DNA from 2 places in the Janthinobacterium sp. BHSEK genome. Region 1 is predicted to be linked to the other one. Evidence: riboswitches for the same ligand, from Rfam matches in the RefSeq annotation. Region 1 holds a riboswitch; the other holds the start of a gene.

Region 1 (11,504 bases):
CACCGTTCGCGCTTGAGTTCGATGGCGCGCTGGCCCAGGTTGCCGAAGATTTGCCGGATTTCCTTCTCGTAATTGCGCTCGATCTCGCCCAGCGCGTCCAGATCCTCGGAAATGCGCTTGTGCAGCTTGATCGCCGGCAAGGACGAATCCTTGGCCACGTCGGCCAGCATGCTTTGCAACAATTCGCGGAAAGCCAGGCGGTCGGCGTCGTACAGGCCTGGGTCGGATTCGATATATGTCAATAAACTGTCGAGCGCCTCGAAGCGGCCCGGATTGGTGGACGCCGTCAATTGATCCAGCGCAAGATCGAGCTTGGCGATGCGTTCCTGGTTTTCATGGAACAGGGCCTGCCCCACTTTACGGGCTTCGTCGCGCGCCCCTTCGGGCAAGCTTTGCTCGTCGGCCAGCAACACGATGATCTTGCGGAAATTGCCCAGCAAATCGCGGAACTGGCTGGCCACGGCGGCCGTGTCGACGCCGGAATGCGGCGCGGCAGCCGGGGCGCCCGGCGTGGCGGTGGCGGCCGGTCGGGTATAGCTATAAATGCCGGCCCCAGCGGCGAGAGCCACGACAACGGTGGCGGCGATCTTGATCGGCTTGGAAGTCACAGGCTTGTCATTCCCTTCACATACTATGCATTACATTCAGATGGCGCGGATGCGCAAGATGCATAATTGTAGAGCACGCTTGGCAAAATGCTCATCCCGCACGCTGAATTTGAGCAATAATACGGCCGCAAACTCACAATGAAGTGAAAACAGGAACGACGATGCACAAGAAACTCTGCGCCGCAGCACTGATGCTGGGCATGGCCCTGATGCTGCTGCAACTGCGCGCGCATGCGGGCGATGGCGTGGCCAATGTGGCTGGGCGCGTGTGCCTGCCGCACTGAGCCACGCGCCCCACTTCCAGCATCACACCTTGGCCGGTTCCCAGTAATTGGCCAGGCCCAGCTTTTTCAAGCCGGCCGCCACGAAGCGCGGTTCCAGCAACTCTTCCGCCGTCAACGGCTGACGGATCAGCTTTTGTTCCTGCGCAAACGCCAGTACCCGGCGGTAATGGCGGTACACGGCGTCGTCGTACAGGGGCGACCAGCGCTCCTTCCACTGCAGGCCCGGATCGTCATAGCTGCGCCGCACCACGCTGTCCGGTGTGCCATTGCGCGTGCCATCCTTGATGATCGCCTCGCGGTTGCCATCGAGCGCCGCCCAATGCTGGGCCCGCAGCCAGGCCGTGGCCACCAGTTCGGCGATATCGGGATGGGCTTGCGTAAAGTCGCGCCGCGCCCACAGTTCCGCGCGCATTTTTCTCTCCGGCAAGCCCTTGCTGGACCAGATGATGCGGCCGATGCCCTTGTCTTCCAGCGGATAGCCATTGATCATGAACAAGGCGTCGACGGCGCCCGTGGCCAGCGCGGCCGTGCCCGGTTTGAGGTCCATGTTAATCAAACGAAAATCCGTGGGCGACATGCGCTGGTCGGCGATCAGCTGGCGCAAGCCCAGTTCCCACGGCCGGCCCCGGTGCACGCTGATGCGCTTGCCTTTCAGGTCGGCCAGGGACGTGGCGCGCGAGGCGGTGGGTACCAGCAAGAACTGGTCCGTGCCCCGCCCCGCCGGCACGATCACCTGCGTGCGCACGCCGCCCGCGTTGAGTATGACGGACGGCAGGTCGCCATACGCGGCCATGTCGATGCGCCCGCTGGCGAACGCCTCGTTCATGGTCGCGCCCGTGTCGCCCGTGACGGGCAGCCATTCCAGCCGCACGCCGCGCAGCTTGAGTTCGCGGGCCAGCCAGCCTTCCTGCTGCACGCGGTAAGCGATACCGCCCAGTTCCGCCTTGCCGTTTTCCGCAAAGCCCGTCGAGGCGATGCGCAGGGCCGCCGGCGGCGCCCCCGCCGCTTTCGCCGCCGAGGCCGCCTTTCCCGCCAGGGGCAGCAAGGCCAGCCCGCCCATCACCGTGCGTCGCCGCATCGCATTCTCCTCATCATCGAACATGGCCACCGTTGACGTGCTTCCCGCTCAGGCCGCGCGGCGCGTCTGCGCCAACGCCGCGTCGAAAGGACGGGGATCGATCCAGGCGCGCACGTCGACCTTGCTGGGCAGGAAGTTCCAGCGGAACAAAAAGTCGCTGAAATCCTGCAAGCCGGCGACCGACGTTTCCGCCAGATCCGTGTCCAGGCGCAGATGGGCATCCTTGCCATAGGCCACTTGCACCCAGTGCTCGCTGGCATTCGATTCGCGCGCCAGGAAGCGCCGCGTCTCGTCCGCGTGACCGCGTGCCCACGCTTCGGCCCGCAGCACCTGCTGCACCAGGGTCACGGCGGAAGCAAAATGGTGGTCGAGCAGGTGCGCATCGACGCTCAGGGTGCGCGGCGTGCCGTTGTTGGCGCGGATCAACGGTTCCGGGTGGCTGCCCGTGTCGATCACCGTGTGCAAGCCGAACTGCTGGGCCAGCTGGGCGGCCGAAGCACCTTTCAGGAAAATGGCATCCACCTCGCGCCGCAGCAAGCCCAGCAGCTCAGGGCTTTGCCCGCCGCGCCGCGCGCCGCTGAACAGATTCGTTGCCGCGCCCCGCTCCGGCGCCGTCTCGCTCTGGCCCGCCTGGATCACATAATCGACCAGTTCCACGTCGGACACGGCCAGCCCTTCCAGGCTGAGCGCATTTTCCAGCCCCCGCAAGGCTTGCGCGCGCGCAAAGTCGATCTGCGCCCTGGCCCACAGGGGCAAGCCGAAGCGCCGGCCCTTCAAGTCGCGCACCGTCTGAATGCCGCTGTCGGGCAGGGTCAATATCAGCTGCGTCTCGTCCGACCACGACAGGCCGATCACGCGCGTGTCGCGTCCCGCCGCGCGCGCCCACAGGGCGGGAATATTGCCGCCGTGGCGCACGGAGTTCTGCAGGGTATGGTCGAAATGCGATTCGCGCACGGCTTCCTGCTCCGACTCGCGCAAGGAGCGCAAGCTGGTACCGTCGGCGCGCAAGGCTTCTTCCAGCCAGCCTTGCTGCAGGGAAATGCCCAGGCCCGTCGGGACGGGGCAGCGCGTGTACCACAGGGTGTCGAGTGCTTGGTTTGCTGCCTGACTTTCATTGCTCATGCTGTCTCTCCAGGTTGATGGATATCAAAAAAACTACAGCGCCATCCTGCGCGCCCATTCATTGCCATCCCACAAGATGCTGGGATCCACTTCCTGCGCCACGGGCGCGTGCGCATCGTCGAGGTCGCTGAAATCCGCATGCAAGCCGTCGCGGATGGCGACAAAGCCGGCCGAACCGCGCTGGCGCGGGTGGGCCAGCAGCACGTCCTGCACCCGGCGCACCTTGCCCGGCCGCGCATCGAGCACGACGATGCGGTCAGCCAGGTAGACGGCTTCATCGATGTCATGCGTGACCATCACCATGGTGATGCCCTCGTCCTGCCACAGGCGGCGCAATTCCTGCTGCAAACGCAAGCGGGTCAGCGCGTCGAGCGCACCGAGCGGCTCGTCCAGCAGCAGCACGTCGGGCCGCCCGACCAGGGCGCGGGCAATCGCCGCCCGTTGCGACATGCCGCCCGATAATTGATGCGGATAGGCATCCGCATAGCCGTCGAGGCCCACGCGCGCGATTTCCGCCGCCACGCGGGCGTCGCGCTCGGCCTGCGGCACACGGGTATTGCTGAAGGCCACGGCCACGTTCTGCTGCACCGTCAGCCACGGAAACAAACGGTGGTCCTGGAACACGAGGCCCCGGCGCAAGTCCGTGCCACGGATCGGCACGCCATCGTGCAGAAGCAAGCCCGTGTACTCCGTATCGAGACCCGCCAGCAGGCGCAGCAGGGTGGATTTTCCGCAACCGGACGCGCCCACGATGGCGACGAATTCGCCGGGGGCGATCGTCAGGGAAATATCGTCGAGCACCAGCAGCGGCGCGCCTTTCAGCGCAAACGACTTGCTCACGTGCTGCACTTGCAAGCCGCCGTTCAGGTGCTGCCGCTGCGGCAGCAAGGTCGAGGGGGAAACAAAATCATTCATGGTGCGCTCTCTACGGTGGGGGCGAGGGAAGGAATGGCGGCCGGAGGCGCCCGGCGCAGCCAGCGGATGCCGTGGAAACAGAGCCAGGCGGCCAGCCAGGGAAACAGCCAGATCAGGAATACATTGCGCAAGCCCGTCACGTCGGCCAGGTGGCCGGCCGCCAGCGCGCCAGCCGTGCCGCCCACCATGCCGAACAGGGTCAGATGGGCGGAAACGCGGGCCTTGTCGACGGGTGCGCGGGCGATGTTGTCCGTATTGACGAGGTTATTCACGCCCAGGCCCAGGCCCAGCAGCACGGAGGCGGCCAGGTAGGCGATGCTGGACGGCCACAGCCCCAGGATCAGCAAGGCCGCCATGATGGCCAGGTGGGCGCCGCCATACAGTTGCTCGCGGTAACGGCTGGCCAGCACGAAACGCCCCAGGAACAGCAGCACCAGCACGCAGCTGAGTCCCTGCACGGCCATCAGCCAGACGGAGTGGTGCGCAGGCCAGTGCAGCACGCGGATGGCCAGCAGGATGGAAAACACGCCCACGCTGGATGCCGTGAAGCTGGCAAGGATTTCAAACAGGTAAGTCACGCGCACGATGGGCAGGCGCAGCAGTTCGCGCAGGCTGGCCGCACCGGGCAGCGCACCCTGTCCCGCCTGCTTGCGGGGCGCCGTATTGTCAGGCAACACTTGCCAGCCCAGCACGGCCAGGATGGCGAACATCAGGGCGGAAATCAGGAAGCCCGCCTTCAAGCCCAGCTGCGCGATCAGGTAATTGCCGCACAGGGGCCCCAGGAACTGCATGCCGAGGATTAATGTGCCCTTGTACCAGCCCGCCTTGCCCTGCCCCAGTTCCGGCAGGCGCACGAGAAACACCGTGCTCATGGCCACGATGCGCAGCGAGATGCACAGTCCCACGAGAAACATCAGCAGGGCCACCCATTGCCAGCCGGGCAGCCACGGCAGCACGCAAAAGGCCAGCGCCAGGCTCAGGCTCACGCCCGCGTACAGGTGCTTCGGATTGCCGCGCGACAAGATATAGCCGGCAGGAATGGTGCCCAACGCCATGGCCAGGGTTTCCGCGCTGCTGATCGCGGCCAGCTGGAAATTGCTCACGTGCAAATGCAAGCCCAGCAAGGTGGCCAGCACCTTGTTCATGCCGATGGTCACGCCCGACAGCAAGGTCAGGCCGATAAAGCGCAGCAGGAAGGCGCGCAACTCCCCTTCGCGGGCACTGACGGCCGCGTCTGGCTGGAATGGCAGGGATTTACTCACTGCTGCGCCCCTTCACCAGCAGACGCGCGAGCCGCGCAAACGCCACGTTCATCGTTTGCGCCAGCAAGGCGATCACCAGCACGGCCAGCAGGACAACGTCCATGCGGCCCGACACTTCGCCATTGAGCAGCAAGGAACCCATGCCGGGACCGGCCGCAAACAGCAGTTCGCCGCCCAGGCACGCCAGCCAGGCGAACGCCAGCGCATGCGTGACACCGGTGACGATGGCCGGCATGGCGCCTGGCAACAGAATCTGACGCAAGGTCTGCCAGCGCGTCAGGGTCAGCACCTGTCCCACCTCGCGCAAGCGCCCCTCCACCTGGCGCATGCCCGCATACGTGTTGAGCACGGTAGGATAAAAGGCGGCGATGGCGATCACCAGCAGCTTGGCGCCGTCGCCATTGCCCACCCACAAGCCCAGCAGTGGAATCAGGCCCAACAGGGGGACCTGACGGATGCTGTGGAACAGCGGGCCGATGAGGCGGTCCGCCAGCGGCGACTGCGCCATCAGCGCGCCCGTGACGATGCCGGCGCTGCCGCCCAGCAACAGTCCGGCCAGCGTGCGTCCCAGGCTGGCGCGCAGATGCACCCACAGCTCGCCCGTCAAGACCAGGTCGCGCAGGCTGTGCGCCAGATCGCCCAGTGAGACGAAGATGTAGGCGGCGGCCGCCCCCTGGCCCGATGCCCATTGCCAGGCGCCCAGCAAGGCCAGCGGCAGCAGCGCGCCCTTGATCACCAACACTACACGCTGCCTCATGCGGACTCCCCATTACGCTTCCAGCGCATCAATCTTGCCTCCAGCGCATGGCAGGCCCGGTCCAGGCCAAAGCCGATCACGCCCGTCAGCACCACGCCCACCATCACCACGTCGAGGCGGAACATTTGCCGGCCCATTTCCATCATCTGGCCCAGGCCGCTGTCGGCAGCCAGCAATTCCGCACCCACCAGCACCATCCACGAGCGCGACAGGGCGATGCGCATGCCCGTCAGCGCGGCCGGCACGATGGCGGGCAGGACGATCAGGCGGATGCGCTGCCAGCGCGAAAAGCAATACACTTGCGCTACCTCAAAATAGCGCTGCGACAGGTTGCGGATGGCGTCATGCACGGCCAGCGCCACGATGAAGAAGCTGGCCTTGGCCACGATAAACACCTTGAAACTCTCGCCTATGCCGAACAGCAAGATAAACAAAGGGATCAGGGCGACGGTCGGCAACTGGCGCAAGACATTGAACGTGGGATCGACATAGCTGCGCAAGCCAGGCGACAAACCCAGCACGACGCCGAAGGCCAGGCCCGCGCTGGCGCCCAGGCCGAAACCGGCCAGCAGGCGGAACAGGCTGATGCCCAGGTGCTGGCCCAATTCTCCGCTTTCGGCCAGGTCCGCCGCCGTCAGCAATACTTGCCAGGGCGACATCAAGATGTGCGCAGGCATCCATTCGAAGGTGGTGGCGGCCGTCCACAGCAGCAGCAAGGCGAGCGGCGAGGCCCACACGGACCAGCGCGAGCGCACAAAGCGCTGCAGCCACGGGCCATGCGCGGCACGCGCCGGCGCGGGAGCACGCGGCAAGGCGATGGCGTTGACGAGAGTATTCATGCGCGCTCCGTCATGGCGACCAGTAGGTTTGCAGCTTCAGCTGCGTCAGCGCATGGTTGACGAACTGGGGCGCGAACAGGCTGTCGACTTGCAGCGGACGCCCGATCAGCCCCGCGCTCTTCGCATACGCCGCCCCGCCCACGTAATGCTGGCGCAGGCTGGCCGTAAACAGGGGGGACCAGCGCGCCTGCCACGGCGTATGGTCGCCCGCCAGCTCGCGCCGCACCACGCTTTCCACCTGGCCAGCGGACGCCTCCGTGCGCACGTACTCGTCTTCGCCACCGGCGCCGGCGGCCCGGTGGTGCTCGCGCACATACGCCGTCACCACCAGCTGGGCCAGTTGCGGCCAGCGTTGCAGGAAGCCGCTGTCGGCCCACAGTTCGGCGCGCATCTTCCAGTCCTGCGGCGGCGCCTTGCTGGACCAGATGATCTTGCCCACCTTTTTATCTTCCAGCAGGAAAGCATCGCTGAGGGTGAAGAAGGCATCCGCGCCGCCCGTCGCCACGGCCGCCGCGCCCGCCTGCGGGTTCAGGTTGAGGATCTTGACGTCGCGCAAGGTCATGCCATTCGCTTCGAGCAGGCGCGCGAACGGGTATTCCCATGGCCGCCCCCGGTGCAGGGCGATCTTCTTGCCCTTCAGCTCCTTGATCGACTTCGCCGTGGAGCCGTTCGGCACCACCAGGTAGGTGTTGCTGAAGCTGCCGCCAGGCAAAATCAGCCGCGTCTGCAAGCCCGAGGCATTGGCGATGATCGATGGCAGGTCGCCATACTGGGCCAGGTCGATCGAGTGGTTGGCAAACGCCTCGTTGACTTGCGTCGCCACGGAATTGGTGGTGACGGGCACCCATTCCAGCTTCACGCCCAGCTTGCCCAGTTCGGCCGCCAGCCAGCCTTGCGCGGCCACCTGGGCGGCAGAACCGGCAAACACGGTCTTGCCGGACGGTGCCGTGCGCGCCACGACGGCGATGCGCACGGCGGCCGGCAGCGGATCGGCGGCCGCCGCGATGGCTGGCGCCAGCAGGCTGGCCGCCACGGCGGCAGCGAATACTTTGCGCCAGCGCAAACGTAAGAATTTCAATGACATCTGGGGCCTGTTCTTAATTAAATATTTTTTACACAACGACACCTGACAAAACCGTCGCGAGCGGCAGCGATTTGTGGCCGAGAAGCGCAGCTGTGCACATGCACAGCGAGCATCACAGGCCGCAAGGCGCGACGCGCAGCAGGTTTGGTCAGGTGTTGACCAGGTCGGTGGCAGGCAGGAGCGACAGCGCGCGCGCCGTGTCGATCAGCTTGCTCATCTTCCATTGCTGCAGCAGTACGCCCGGGCCGAAGTCGCGCGAACCGCCGATCGCTTCGGCCGCGATCTGGATTTTTGCGCCCTCTTCCAGCAGCAGGATGAATTCGGCCAGCTTCAGCAAGCCCTGCTTGCCCCACACGGTGGCGCCGCCATTCGCTTCCAGGATGGCCGTGGCATGCGTATTGCGGGCGATTTCGCCGAGGATGAAATCGACTTCCGGCTGGCGGCGGTCGATATAGATGGGGATTTCGCGGATCAGCTGGAAGCGCTGCACGGGCACGTAGCGGATCGGCAGGGTGCGGTGCGTCTGCGCCCACGCGCCCAAGGACGGCGAGTGCACGTGCGAGATCGACGTGACCTCGGGCCGCTCGCGGAACAGCTTCAAATAGCGTGCGCCGCCGTTGTTCGCGTCGCCGAGCAGCACCGTGCCGTCCAGCGCCAGCACGGCCGCCTTCAGAGGCTGGCCGCGGCGGAACGGGCCCGGGTCGTTGACCACCACGACCTTGTCGCCGCCGGGCGTGCGCTCGACAAAGCCCACCGTGCCGTTGGCCGTCAGGCTGCCCGTCTCGCGCAAGCCGTCGAAGGCGGTCTGCGCATCGCGACGCACCTGCTCCACGAAGGCCAGTTCGGCCGCCGTCAACTCCTGGGTTTGTACTTGCTCTGGTGCTTGTGCTTGTGCCACGTCCGTCATGTCATGCTCCATTCGGTAAAGATGTTGAGACCGGGTTTCGTCTACCGTCTACTTTCGCAAGACGCGTGCCAGCGCTGGGGCCGCACAAATGGCGGAGCGCTGCTGCCTGCACAACAGCGGCTGCTGGCGCGGCAGCAGCGTTGTGCACAGCGGCTGTCGGCAAGCCAGCAAGCGGCGCGGGCACGGTTCCTGCACGCTTCCAGGCTCCACCCACCACGAAAGAATCCCATGACTACCGCAACCGCCCCCGCCGTCGATACCGTCTGGTTCACCCGCTGCCCCGTGCCCACGGCCACGGGCCTGGCCTACAAGCTTGGCTGGCTGGACGAGGAATTCGCCCGCGACGGCATCGCCTTGAAGACGCTGCAGGAAGTGGGCGGCGAGCTGGCGCGCCACCACTACGACCATGGTCTGTCCACGCTCGTGCGCGAAGGCGGCAACCTGCTGGCCCTGCCCGCGCGCGCGCAAGGGGCGCCCACGCGCCTGATCGGCCTGACCTGGATCGACGAATGGCAAGCCATCCTCGTGCGCCCGGGTTCCGGCATCGCCACGGCCGCGCAGCTGCAGGGCAAGCGCCTGGCGCTGCCCGTGTTCCGCGCCGAGGACTTGCGCGAGAACCGGCGCGGGCGCAGCATCGCGCGCGGCATGAGCCTGGCCGGCTACAAGGGCGTGCTGGCGTCGGCCGGCCTCACGCTCGATGATGTGCATCTGGTGGAAGTGGGGGGCGACGCCCAGGCATCGGCCAATCTGGGCGCGGGCCTGTGGCAAGGCATCGCGCCGCTCTTGCGCGGCGAAGTCGACGCCGTCTACGTGAAAGGCGCGGCGGCGGCCGAGGCGGCGCGCGCGGCGGGGCTGGAAGTGGGCATCGACATCGACGCCCTGCCCGACCGGCGCTTCCGCGTCAACAACGGCACGCCGCGCCCGATCACCGTGCATGCATCCATGCTGGAACAGCATTTCGAGCTGGTCGTGCGCTTTTTGACGCAGACCTTGCGCGCCGCGCACTGGGCGCGCAGCCACAAAGAAGATGTGCTGGCCATCCTGCAGGGCGAGACGCGGGCCGGCGCCGACGCCGTGGCCGAAGCCTACCGCGACGGTTTTCACCTGACGCTGGCGCCCGACCTGTCCGACGACAAGGTAGCGCTGTTCCGCCAGCAGAAGGATTTTCAATTGCAGCACGGTTTTCTCGACCGCGACGTCGATATCGACAGCTGGATCGACCGCCGGCCATTGGAAGAGGCGCAGCGCAGGCTCGACGCGCTGCTGCGGCAGGCGGCATAAGGAAATGGGGCCAGCACATGGCAACATGTGCTGGCCCCACGGGCACTATCGATTCACGGCAGGCCGGCTGCTAGGCTGCCAGCGCCGCCTGCGGCGCGCTGGCCGGTTGCGCCAGCCGCTGCAGCGAATGGATGGTGGCGGCGCAGGCCGTCGCCAGTTCCACGCCCTTGACCTTGAAGTGCTGGAAGTAGAATGCCTGGTGCTCGTGGCCCGCATGGAAGTGGTGCGGGGTCAGCACGGCCGACAGCACGGGCACACCCGTCGCCAGTTGTACCTGCATCATGCCGGAAATGACGGCATCGGCGACGAAATCATGGCGGTAGATGCCGCCGTCCACCACCAGGGCGGAAGCGGCAATCGCCGCGTACCGGCCGCTTTTGGCCAGCACTTGCGCATGCAGGGGGATTTCAAAGGCGCCGGCGACGTCGATGACGTCGATATCGCTCTCGGCGAAGCCCAGCGCGGCCATTTCCGCGATAAACGACAGCCTGCATTGCGCGACGATGTCGCGGTGCCAGCCCGCCTGGATGAAGGCGATGCGTTTGGCTGGTGTTGCGTGTGATGCTTGTGACATATAAAAGACTCCTGTTTTCAAGAATGATAAAAACAGGGCATCGGATCGAAGGGGATATGACGGGCGCATGAAAGCCACGCCCAACTGCGCATGCAGGCACGCGCGCAGACGCACCGACGGCGAGGCCGTCCATGCGCCGGGCGGATGCCGGCGTCGACACAATGATGCCATCCCGCTCTCTCTTTATCCGGACTATACCGTCGGCCCCGGAATCACACCAGGTCTGCTGACCTTGCCGTCATGGCCCGAAGACCGTGCCGGCAAGCGCTCGCGGGCTAGGCACGCATGCCATTACCGCCGGTGGGGAATCGCACCCCGCCCTGAGAACGTTGCATGGCCAGCGCAGCGGGTGCGACAGCCATGCCCGGCGACTATAGCATATCGCCCCTGCCCCTGCCCTGCGCGGTCAGAACTGCAGCGTGTACGACGCGCCCACCGTGCGGCCCTGGCCGATGATCAGCGTGTCGCCGTTGACGGCGCCGGGCACGAAGCTGGTAAGCGTGTGGTTGCGGTAGACCTTGTCGGCCAGGTTGTTCGCATACGCCGTGATGCGCTGCTTGCCGCCCGGGAGCACGTACGACAGGCGCGCATTGGCCAGCGCGAAGCCGCCCTGGTTCAGCAGGTCGCGCGCGGCATTTTGCGGGTCGACATAGTAGTACTGCTTCGACGTGTAGCGCACGTCGCCGCTGAAGACCAGCTGCGCGCCATTGCCCAGCGGGTAGCGGTAGTCGGCCGCCAGCAGGGCCGTCACGTGGGGCGAGCGCACGAATTCGTTGCCGGAGCGGTCGCCGCC
Region 2 (11,504 bases), on a different contig from region 1:
CGTCGGCGCTGCTGGCCGAGCCGCCAAAACCTTCGCTCAGCTCGCCCAGCGAAGCGCCCACGTTGACCGTCTTGCCGGCCAGCACTTTCTGCAAGTCCAGCGGTGCCAGGTCTTTCAGGCCCATGCTGCCGACCACGGCGCTGGCATAGCGGGCGTTATAGATGTCGGCGTCGCCGAACAGCGACTGGCCGCCGAAGCGCGTCGAGCCCATCAGCACTTGGTCGTTCTTGAAATCCGTCGGTTTCAGCAGCACGCGCACGCCATTGCCCAGGATCAATTCCGTCACGCCGATGGCGCTGTTCAACTTTTCCGAGACGATGCTGCCGCCGGCCGGCGGACCGTCCATCAGCTTGCTGGCAAGCACTTTCTCCGTGCGCGGCTCGACGGTTTGCCGCTCCGCTTGCGCCACGGCGTCGAGCAATTGCTGCTGCGTCGGCACAGTCGAGGCCGCATCGCCCGCTGTCGGTTCGGCGCCCATGAAGACCACCAGCTTCTTTTGCTGGTCGGGAATCACCTTGGCCACCGTCTCGTTGATTTCCTGCAAGGTCACCTGCGGCAAGAGTTCCTGCGCGTACAGCAATTCGTTGGCGATGCCGGGAATGGCTTCCTGTTCCAGGAAGTTGCGCGAATACTCGGCCACGAAACCGGCCGAATCGGACTTGTCGCGCTCGCTGTACGCGCGCTCGTAATTGCGCAGCATGTCCTTGCGCGCGCGGTCCAGCTCATCCTGGCTGAAGCCGAAGCGGCGCGCCCGTTCATCTTCCTGCACCAGCGCATCGACGGCCGGCTGCACGCCGCCCTTGCCCAGCAAGGCATACGCGCTGAACGATTCATAGCCGCGCACCAGCTTGCCCATGCTGCTGCCGCCCTGGATGAAGGGCGGGTTCGCCTGCTGCGTCAATTCCTGCATGCGCGCGCTGAGCATCTGGCCATACAGGTTTTCGATCATCTGGCGGCGGTAGTCGGCGATGGTGACGGGTTCCTGCGCGGCGCGGATGGGGTAGCGGATGAAGACGCTGTCGTCCGGCGCTTCCTTGTCCGTGATCACCAGCGCTTCCGTTTGCGAACGCTGCGGCACTTCCGCATACAGGCGCGGACGCGGTTTCGCGGGGTTTTTCAGCTTGCCGAAATGCTGCCGGATCAGCTTTTCAGCCTGTTTCGGCTCCACGTCGCCCACCACCATCACGGCCATCAGATCGGGACGGTACCAATCCTTGTAAAAACGCTTGATGGCTTCCGGCTTGAACGTCTTTAACACGGATTCCTTGCCGATCGGCATGCGTTCCGCATAGCGCGAACCGTTCAGCAGTTTCGGATACAAGACCTTGTTCATGCGGTCGCTGGCGCCCTTGCCCAGGCGCGCCTCTTCCAGCACGATGCCGCGCTCGCTGTTAATGTCGGCCGGATTGAATTTCAAGCCATGCGCCCAGTCTTCCAGCACGAGAAACCCCTTTTCCAGGTTTTCCTTCCTGTTCGTGGGAATCGGCAGCACGTAGACGGTTTCATCGAAGCTCGTGTAAGCGTTCAGGTCGGCGCCGAACTTCACGCCGATCGATTGCAAATAGGAAATCAGTTCATTGCGCTTGAAATGCGTGGAGCCATTGAAGGACATGTGCTCCGTGAAATGCGCCAGGCCTTGCTGGTCGTCGTCTTCCAGGATGGAGCCGGCTTTCACCACCAGGCGCAACTCCACTTTCTGCGCGGGACGGGCATTTTTCTTGATGTAATAGGTCAAGCCGTTCGGCAGTTTTCCGACGGTAACTTCTGGTGCCAGCGGCAGGGGATCGGTCAAACGGATTTCCGCCTGGGCCATGCAGGCGCACGCCAGCAAGACGGCGCCCGAGATCAGGCGTAATTTACTCAGCTTCATGTATTCTCAACGGTAAGATTCAGTAGTCATACCTTACACTGAAATCGTCTTTCCGCCATTAAAAACAGCTTAGGGTAAACCATTTTTCCCAGGGAACTTTGCCGAATAGCAAACTCAACAGTGTCCTGCCACATTTTTTCATCTGTGCTAAAGTATTGCCGCCGGTCATGTGGACCGGCACAACAATACGTCTTCGGGGCGGGGTGCGATTCCCCACCGGCGGTAAGACCGGCAACGGTCAAGCCCGCGAGCGCTTTCCAGGCACCGCTTGGAGAGGTCAGCAGATCCGGTGTGACTCCGGGGCCGACGGTATAGTCCGGATGAAAGAAGATGTGCAGTAAACGCGATGTCCGATCGACCTGTCGATGCGGCCGGCTGCGTCTATTCGCTTGCCCTGCAGCGTTTTTCGCCTATGCGAGGAGCGTTTCACCATGTTAGTCAACAGCTATACCCTGCTTTCCAACGACCTGGAAGGTCGCATCCAGTCCGCCCTGGCCGCCATGCGCGCCGGCATTCCCGTCATCCTGCTCGACGATTTCGACCGTGAAAACGAAGCCGACCTGATCCTGTCTGCCGAGAAACTCACGCACGAAACCATGGCTTTGCTGATCCGCGAATGCAGCGGCATCGTCTGCCTGTGCCTGCCCACGGACGTCGTCAGCGCGCTGGAATTGCCGCCCATGTCGTCCGACAACGGCAGCCGCTACGGCACGCCGTTCACCGTCTCCATCGAGGCGCGCGACGGCGTCACGACGGGCGTGTCGGCCGCCGACCGGGTCACCACCATCCGCGCCGCCATCGCACCGAACGCCAAGCCCGCCGACCTGGTGCGCCCCGGCCACGTCTTCCCCCTGCGCGCCGCGCCCGGCGGCGTGCTCGAGCGCCGTGGCCACACGGAAGGCTCCGTCGACCTGTCGCGCATGGCGGGCCTGAACCCGGCCGCCGTGCTGTGCGAGCTGATGAACCCGGACGGCACCATGATGCGCGGCGACGATATCGAACGCTTCGCCGAACTGCACGGCATGCCGATCCTGACCATCGAAGAACTGGTGGAATGGCGCAGCACGCACGAACAGTAAGCCTGCTTCAGGCGGCGGCCACGGCCTTCGGCAGATGCACGTGGCGGTACACGAGGCCCGCCGCCAGGCCATACGCGGCGGCGATCGTCGCGTAGGCCAGCGGCAGGCGCAGCGACCAGTCGGGCAGCATGTGCAGGATGCTGCCGATCAGCGCCACGCCCACCAGCGCGCCGATCTGGCGGTTGGCATTCAGGGCCGCCGCCGCGCTGTTCGCATGCCGCTTGCCGGCCACCCGCATCACGGTGGCCGTCATGGCGGGAATGGCGATGCCGATGGCCACGTTCATGACGGCCGTGCCCAGCGCCAGCCAGCCATACGGCGTGCCCGGACGCAAGCCCATCAGCAGCAGGGCCATCGCGGCCCCCACCAGCAAGCCGGCCAGCATGGGCCAGCGCGTGCCATGACGGGCCGCGATACTTCCCGCCATGAAGTTCCCCACCGTATAGGCCGCCATCATGGGCAGCAGGCGCAAGCCCGACTGCAGGGCATCGGCGCCGCCCGACTGCTGCAGGAACAGGCTCAATAAGAACAGCTGGCCGAACACGCAGAAATTGATCAGAAAACCCACGCCATTGGCCGCGCCGAAGCTGCTGCTGTGAAACAGTTCACGCGGCAACAGCGGATGGCTGCCGCTGCGCTCGCGCCGCAGCAACTGCCCGGCCGACAACAGCGTCAACGCCCCCGCCGCCAGCACGCCGGGCGACAGCCAGCCCAGCACGGGCCCTTCGATCAGCACGAAACTGAGGCCCGCCAGCGCCGCCACGCCCAGCGCATGGCTGAACAGAGACAGATCGCGCGGCTGGCGCGCCGGCGCGGCCAGCAGCAGCTGCGCCATGACGATGGCCAGCAGGCCCAGCGGCACGTTGACCCAGAACACGCTGCGCCAGCCGAACTGGTGCACGAGGATGCCGCCGATCAAGGGGCCGGACGCACCGGCCACGCCCACCAGCGCCGACCAGGCGCCCAGCATGCGCGTGCGTTCGCGCTCGTCGTCAAAGCTGTGCGTGAGCAGGCTGAGCGAACTGGGCATGAACAGGGCCGCGCCCGCGCCCTGCAGCAGGCGCGCCGCCGTCAGGAAATGCCCGTCGGGCGCGGCGCCGCACAGGATCGAGCCGAGGATGAAGACGCCGAGGCCGCCCTGGTACACGGCTTTCGGCCCGTAGCGGTCGGCCAGCGCGCCGCCGGCCAGCAGCAGCGCGGCGAACGTCAAGGTGTAGCCGTCGACCACCCAGACCAGGCCCGTCAGCGGGATATGCAAGTCCAGCGCGATATCGGACAGCGCCACGTTGACGGCCGTGACGTCGAGCATGGCCATGACGAAGCCGAAGGCCAGGGTCAACAGGAGCGGTGTGGGGGCAGTCATGGTACTCCTTGCAGTAACAGGGGGCAGCCATTATGCGAGCGTTGCACGATGCAGTAAACAGGCATAAACTCGGCACACTGATGCAAAAATGCATTACCATACGCAATAGGAGAAGCAGCTTGGATTGGGATAACGCGCGCATCTTTCTGGCCATCGGCCGGGCCGGCACCCTGCGCGGCGCGGCCGCCCTGCTGTGCATCGACCAGGCCACCTGCGGGCGCCGCCTGGCCGCGCTGGAAACGTCGCTGGGCGCCACCCTGTTCCTGCGCACGCCGTCGGGCTATGTGCCCACGCCGGCCGGCGAGCTGGCGCTGACGGCCGCCGAGGCGATGGAACGGGCGGCCGACAAGCTGCAGCGCGAGATGCAGGGCGTCGACACCCGTTTAAGCGGCCTGGTGCGCGTGGCCACCACCGACACCATGGCCAGCCATTTCGTCATCCGCGCCATGCAGCGGCTGCACGCGGCGCATCCGGACATCCGCATCGTGCTCAACGTGGCGCCCGCGCTGGCCAGCCTGACGCGGCGCGAAGCGGACCTGGCCGTACGCGGCGTGCGTCCCACCGACCCGGACCTCATTTCGCGCCACCTGGTCAAGCGCAGCCTGGGCCTGTACGCATCGAAGACCTATCTGGCCGCACGGGGCGAACCCGTGCGCGGCACGGCGCTGGCCGGCCACGACATCGTCATCTACCACCATTCCGTGACGCCGCGGCACGCGGAGAAAATCGCGGGAGAGCCCGTCGCCAACGCCAGGGTCGCCATGGAAGTCAATTCGGCGGCCATGCTGCAGGAAGCCACGCGCGCGGGCCTGGGCGTGGCCGAGCTGGCCACTCACCTGGGCGACATCGACCCGCAGCTCGTGCGCATCTGGCCCGAACGGGCGGAAAGCTACGACGTGTGGCTGGTCATGCACGCCGACCTGAACCGCTCGGCCCGCGTGCGCGCGGCGGCCGACGCGATTATCCACAGCGTCGCCAGCGTGGCCGGCCAGTAGCCAGGCTGCCGGGCACGGCCGCACGGCAGGACAATCGCTTGTATCGAACGCATCCAATGTTAAGATGCCATGATGACCCTCTCCGTCTCCCTCATCATCAGCCTGCGCCGCCTGCACCGGGCCACCATGGCCTGGCTGGTCAGCTGGTGGCGCATGCTGCATTTCGCCATCCTCGTGTTTTCGCTGGCCCTGTCGCCGTCGAGCTATAACCGCGACAACCGTCCCATCCTCGCGCACCGCCTCGTGACGAACACGGCGCCCAACCTCGTGTGGTTCAGCGTGGCCTGCGCGCTCGTCAGCCTGGTGCTGATCCGCATCGTCGTCGTCAGCGCGCAAAGCTACGGCCTGTCGCGCTATGCGCTGGAAATGGTGGTGCGCGTGCTGGTGCTGGAACTGATACCGCTGACGGCCGCCCTGTTCGTGGCGCTGCGCCTGACCCTACCCGACGGCATTGCATTTGCGCAAATGCGCTCTTCCGGCATGCTTGACACCATGCAGCGCCAGGGCGTCGACCTGCTGCGCCGCGAATACTTTCCACGCGTCATGTCCGGCATCTTCGCCGTGTGGATGCTGGCCATCGTCAGCTGCGTCACCTCGCTGATCCTCGCCTACCTCACCATCTACGGTTTCACGCCATGGGCGCTGCAAGGCTACACGCGGGTGGTGGGACAGATCTTCAATCCGGCCGTGGCCCTGATCCTGATGCTCAAGGTGATCTTCTTCAGCTTTGCCGTGGCCCTGATCCCGCTGGCCTCCTCGTACTATCCGGAAGACCCGCACGGCCGCCGCAACCGCCTGTGGGCCGCGCACGGCCTGTCCGAAATGCTGCGCCTGTTTTCCGTCATCCTGCTGATCGAAGTGGCTTCGCTGATGGGCAATTACTACTGATGCCCGCCACTCGCCAGCGATTCCGATTTCCCCCATACCAGAGCCAGAAGCCATGAGCCAACCGCAAAATCCCGACCAGGTCGACGTCACGGCGCCAGCCGGTCTCACGCAAGATTCCGTCCTGCCCGCCCCGCCGCCCGTGCGCCACGCCGAACTGAAGGCGGCCATCCTGCTCATCTTCATGTTCGTGCTGGTGGTCGGCTCCGTCGTCTACCTGATGTATGCACGCGGCGCCTTCGAAGCCACGCAAACCCTGGTGCTGACGGCCGACGATTCGGACGGCGTGGGCGTGGGCGCCGACCTGACCTTTTCCGGCTTTCCCATCGGCCGCGTGCAGCGCATCGAACTGGCGCCGGACGGGCGCGCGCGCGTCATCGTCGACGTGCCGCGCAAGGATGCGCACTGGCTGCGCAGCAGCTCCATCTTCACCCTGGAGCGGGGCATCGTGGGCGGCGCCAAGCTGCGCGCCTACAGCGGCATCCTGACGGACCCGCCGCTGCCCGACGACGCCACGCGCGACTTGCTGGTGGGCGACATGGCGGCGGAAATCCCCCGCCTGCTGGCCGCCGCCAAGGATTTGCTCAACAACGTGGCCAGCCTGACGGGCAGCGATTCCGCCCTCGACGGCACCTTGCGCAACGTGCAGGCCGTGACGGGCAAGCTGAGCGGCCCTGGCGGCGCCATGGGCTTGCTGACGGGCGACGACAAGCAGTCGCGCCTGCTGGTCGAGCGGGCCAACGCCCTGCTGGTTACGGCCGACCAGCTGGCGCGCCGCACGGATGGCCTGGTGGCCAATGCCGACACGCGCGTCTTCGGCGACAAGGGCGTCATGACGGATGCGCAGGCAACCATCGTGCAGCTGAACGCCCTGCTGGCCGACACGCGCGCCAGCCTGAAAAAAGTCGACGCCGTGCTGGTCGAGGCGCAAGCCGTGGGCGCCAACGCCAGGGCGGCGACCGCCGATCTGGGTCCGCTGCGCGCGGACGTGGAAAGCAATCTGCGCAAGGTCGAGCAGCTGGTCAATGACATCAACCGCAAATGGCCGTTCAAGCGCAATCCGGAGATCAAACTGCCATGAAAATGTCCCGCCCCGCCCTCGCCGCCCTGCTGTCCACCTTGCTCGCCGCCTGCTCCAGCGGCCCGCCCGTGCCCGACTGGAAGATGAATGCGCAAAGTTCCATCGAACGCTTCCAGGCCGCCTATCTGAATGGCAACGCCCTGGTCGAGCAGACGGAATTCCGCCGCGCCCGCAGCCAGGTGGCCGGCACGGGCAAGCTCGAACTGGTGGCGCGCATCGAACTGCTGCGCTGCGCCGCCCGCGTGGCCAGCCTGGCCTTCGAGGACTGCGCCGGCTTCGATGCCCTGCAAGCGGACGCGAACGACGCCGACCGCGCGTATGCGGCCTATTTGGCCGGCAAGGCGCAAGGGTCCGACGCCGCCCTGCTGCCGCAAGCGCAGCGCGCGGCCGCCGGCGCCGCATCCGACACGGCCGCCGCCAGCGCCGTGGCGGCCATCGATGACCCGCTGTCGCGGCTGGTGGCGGCCGGCGTGCTGCTGCGCTCGGGCCGCGCCACGCCGGCGCTGCTCGACACGGCCGTGGCCACCGCCTCGGACCAGGGCTGGCGCCGCCCGCTGCTGGCCTGGCTGGGCGTGCAGCGCCTGCGCGCCGAACAGGCGGGCGACACGCAAGCGGCGCAGCGCATCGCGCGGCGCATGGCCATCGTCGAACAGCCGCCGGCCCCTTGAGCGTGTGCCCATGGACGGCCCAAGGCAGGCAGAATCAGGCATAATTCAGCCAGGATGACAGCTATGCCGTGCAGGCAGCGAGGTGTGACGATGCAGTTCGAGGATTTCGACCTTTCCACCCCCGATACCGGCCGGCATGCCGGGGCAGCGCCTGATGCGGACGCGTCGGCGGCCACGGCCGTGCGCCTGCAATACCTGCTCGACAATACGCCTTCCATCATCTATTGCACCGTGCCCAGCGGCGACTTCAAGATGACCTTTGTCAGCAACAATGCCCTCAATGTGCTGGGCTACCAGCCCGAGGAGATGGTGGCCGACCCGAATTTCTGGTTCGATCACATCCACCCCGACGATGCCCCCGGCATCTTTTCCAGCCTGGCACAGATCTTCGTCGAAGGCGCGCGCGCCTATGAATACCGTTTCCGCGTGCGCGACGGCAGCTATCTGTGGATGCACGACAGCCTGCGCCTGGTGCGCGACGAGCACGGCGTACCGTTCGAGGTCATCGGTTCGCTGACGGATATCACGGAACGCAAGGGCATGGAAGCGATGCTGCAGGCGCGCGGCGAGGAGCAGCAACTACTGATCAGCAAGTTGCAGGAAGCGCACGACCAGCTGCTGCAATCGGAAAAGATGGCGTCCATCGGCCAGCTGGCGGCCGGCATCGCGCATGAAATCAACAACCCGATCGGTTTCGTCAACTCCAACATGAGTTCGCTACAAGCCTATGTCGGCACCCTGTTCGACGTGATCGCCCAGTATGAAGCGGCGATGCGCGAGCCGCTCGACGGCCCGGCCCTGGCCGCGCGCGTGGCCCAGGTGCGCGGCCAGGCCGATCTGGCCTTCCTGCAGGACGACATCGGCGACCTGGTGCGCGAATCGATGGATGGCTTGAAACGCGTGCGCGACATCGTGCAGGCGCTGAAGGATTTCTCCCACGTGGGCGAGACGGACTGGCAAGTGGCCAGCCTGCATGCGGGCCTGGACAGCACCCTGAATATCGTCGCCAACGAACTGAAATACAAGGCGCGCATCGAGAAGCACTATGGCGAGCTGCCGCCGATACTGTGCCTGGCTTCGCAGCTGAACCAGGTGTTCATGAACCTGCTCGTCAACGCGGGCCAGGCCATCAGCAGCGACGGCGTGATCAGCATCCGCACGGGCCACGCGGGCGACTGGGTGTGGGTGGAAATCGGCGACACGGGCGCCGGCATCGCGCCCGAGCACCTGAACCGCATCTTCGAGCCGTTCTTCACCACCAAGGCCGTGGGCAGCGGCACGGGCCTGGGCCTGTCGCTGTCGTACGGCATCGTCAACAAGCACGGCGGACGCATCGAGGTGGCGTCGGAAGTGGGCCAGGGCACGCGCTTTACCGTGCACCTGCCGCTGCAGCCGCCCAGCGCCGCTGCCGCGAACGCCTAGGCATCCTTCACGGGCGCGTACACGCGGATGCTCAGGCGCCCGCCATTCTTGCCTTCGAAATCGAGCAGCTGGGCGATCACGCGGGCCGTCAGCACGTGTTCGGCCGCCAGCAGCATCAGGCCGTCGCGGCTGATCAGGTCGCGCGACAGCGTCATGCCCGGCTCCAGCTGGCCCGACAGCACGGTCAGGTCGCGCGCCGGCGGCTCCGTCTCCTCCATGATGCTGCGGAAAGCGGCCACCACGGCCGGGTCGTAGCGCTTGCCGACGCTGTCGTAGATCAGGGTGCGCGCTTCGTCGGCGCGCAGGCTGCGCTGCACCATGGCGCCGATCTGCAAGCCGTCGTAGTCGGACGCCAGCGCCAGGATGCGCGCGCCCATGGGGATGGCCAGGCCCACCAGGCCGTCGGGAAAGCCGCCGCCGTCGAAGCGCTCCAGCTGCGAGCGCAGGATGACGGAAACGGCGCGCAGCTCGTCGAGCGCCATCAGCAGCTGTTCGGCGCGCAGCGGATGCTTGCGGAAGGCGGCCAGCTGCTCGCCCGTCCAGGCGCTGGCCGGCAGTTCCAGCACGTCGTCACTCAGGCTGAGCTTGCCGATATCCTTGAGCAGGGCCGCGATGAACACGTCGCGCGCCTCCTGCCCTTCCAGGCCCAGCGCCTGCGCCAGCTTGCGCGACAGTTCGGCCACCCTGCGCGCATGGCCGGCCAGCTTGCCGCCGCGCATTTCGATCAGGTTGGAAAACACCTTGATGGTCGTCACGAACGTGGCCTTCAGGCGCTCGTTGGCCGCCTGCACCTCGTCGTGCGACTGCTTCAGCTGCTGCGTGCGCGTGGCCACCTTCGCTTCCAGGCTGGCGTTGAGCGCCTGCAGCTCCACGTTCTGGCTGGCCGTCAGCGCTTCCAGGCGCCGTTTTTCCTGTTCCAGCGCGCGCCGTTCCAGCGCGTGGCGCACCACCAGCACGATATCGTTCTCGTCCCACGGCTTGGTCACGTAGCGGTAGATCTCGCCCTGGTTAATGGCGTCGAGGATGGACTGGATGTCGGCATAGCCGGTCAGCAGCAGGCGGATGGTGCCGGGCCAGCGCTGGCGCACCTGGGCCAGGAACTGCGCGCCATCCATGTGCGGCATGCGCATGTCGGAAATGACCAGGTCCACCGTCTCGCTCTCGAGCAGGGCCAGGCCGGCCGCGCCGCCGTCGGCCGTCAGCACGCGGTAGCCGTGCGGGCGGAACAGCCGCCGCAGCGACGACAGGATATTCGGCTCGTCGTCGACGCACAGGATGGTGGGCGGCGCGGCCGCGGTGCTGGCGCTGGTACTGGTGCTCATGCTCATGCTGTCCTGTTCGGTCATGGTGCAACGGCCTGCGCCTGGCGCACGGGCAAGGTGATGCGGAAGGTGGTGCCGCGGCCGATGACGCTGCGCACGTCGATGCGGCCATGGTGTTTCTGCACCGTCGTGTAGGCCAGCGACAGGCCCAGCCCCGTGCCCTTGCCGACGGCCTTGGTGGTGAAGAACGGATCGAAGATGCGCGACAGGTGTTCGGGCGCGATGCCGCCGCCCGTGTCCTCGACCTCGATCCACACTTCCGTCGCGTTGTCGCTGCCCGTGCGCAGGGTGATGCGTCCGCGCGCCTCGCCCATGGCGTGGGCCGCGTTGACGACGAGGTTCATGATCACCTGGTTCAGCTCGGAAGGCTGGCATTCGATGTCGGGAATGTCGCCATACTCGCGCACCACGTCGGCCTTGTACTTGACCTCGTTGTTCACGATATTGAGCGTGGTATCGATACCCTGGCGCAGATCGGCCCAGACCCACTCCTGGTGCGCATCCGTGCGCGAAAAATCCTTCAGGTCCTGCACGATGCGGCGCACGCGCGCAATGCCTTCCTTCGACTCGCCCATCAGCATGGGAATGTCGCTGCGCAGGAAGTCGAGGTCGATCTGTTCGCGCAGCGCGCGCAGGCGCGCCGCCACCACGGGGTCGGCGACGGCCGGTTCGGCGTCCTCGTAGGCGTCGAGCATGCTGAACAGGTCATCCAGATAGCCTTCCAGGGTGCCGACATTGGAAAACACATAGCCGATGGGATTATTGATCTCGTGCGCCACGCCGGCGGCCAGCTGGCCGATCGACGCCAGCTTTTCCGAC

The links. A riboswitch is a leader RNA that binds a small molecule or an ion and turns the genes downstream of it on or off. The one in region 1 is predicted to bind FMN.
Region 2: another riboswitch for FMN. It lies ahead of ribB (3,4-dihydroxy-2-butanone-4-phosphate synthase); the one in region 1 lies ahead of AC0V2Y_RS20355 (6,7-dimethyl-8-ribityllumazine synthase).

Annotation. Positions count from the first base shown of each region.
Region 1 is NZ_JBWBYV010000059.1:71,886-83,389, forward strand. Features, by position in the region: gene AC0V2Y_RS20300 (polysaccharide deacetylase family protein) at 1-608, opposite strand, end outside; gene AC0V2Y_RS20305 (hypothetical protein) at 770-892, shown strand; gene AC0V2Y_RS20310 (ABC transporter substrate-binding protein) at 915-1,970, opposite strand; gene AC0V2Y_RS20315 (ABC transporter substrate-binding protein) at 2,019-3,092, opposite strand; gene AC0V2Y_RS20320 (ABC transporter ATP-binding protein) at 3,126-4,007, opposite strand; gene AC0V2Y_RS20325 (MFS transporter) at 4,004-5,269, opposite strand; gene AC0V2Y_RS20330 (ABC transporter permease) at 5,262-6,026, opposite strand; gene AC0V2Y_RS20335 (ABC transporter permease) at 6,023-6,865, opposite strand; gene AC0V2Y_RS20340 (PhnD/SsuA/transferrin family substrate-binding protein) at 6,876-7,949, opposite strand; gene AC0V2Y_RS20345 (class II aldolase/adducin family protein) at 8,098-8,856, opposite strand; gene AC0V2Y_RS20350 (ABC transporter substrate-binding protein) at 9,085-10,137, shown strand; gene AC0V2Y_RS20355 (6,7-dimethyl-8-ribityllumazine synthase) at 10,208-10,711, opposite strand; FMN riboswitch at 10,882-11,043, opposite strand; gene AC0V2Y_RS20360 (TonB-dependent receptor) at 11,118-11,504, opposite strand, start outside.
Region 2 is NZ_JBWBYV010000030.1:79,899-91,402, reverse strand. Features, by position in the region: gene AC0V2Y_RS11940 (M16 family metallopeptidase) at 1-1,870, opposite strand, end outside; FMN riboswitch at 2,056-2,206, shown strand; gene ribB (3,4-dihydroxy-2-butanone-4-phosphate synthase) at 2,302-2,949, shown strand; gene AC0V2Y_RS11930 (MFS transporter) at 2,957-4,312, opposite strand; gene AC0V2Y_RS11925 (LysR family transcriptional regulator) at 4,432-5,307, shown strand; gene AC0V2Y_RS11920 (MlaE family ABC transporter permease) at 5,380-6,195, shown strand; gene AC0V2Y_RS11915 (MlaD family protein) at 6,248-7,273, shown strand; gene AC0V2Y_RS11910 (hypothetical protein) at 7,270-7,941, shown strand; gene AC0V2Y_RS11905 (ATP-binding protein) at 8,032-9,363, shown strand; gene nosR (response regulator c-di-GMP phosphodiesterase, NosR family) at 9,360-10,685, opposite strand; gene AC0V2Y_RS11895 (ATP-binding protein) at 10,706-11,504, opposite strand, start outside.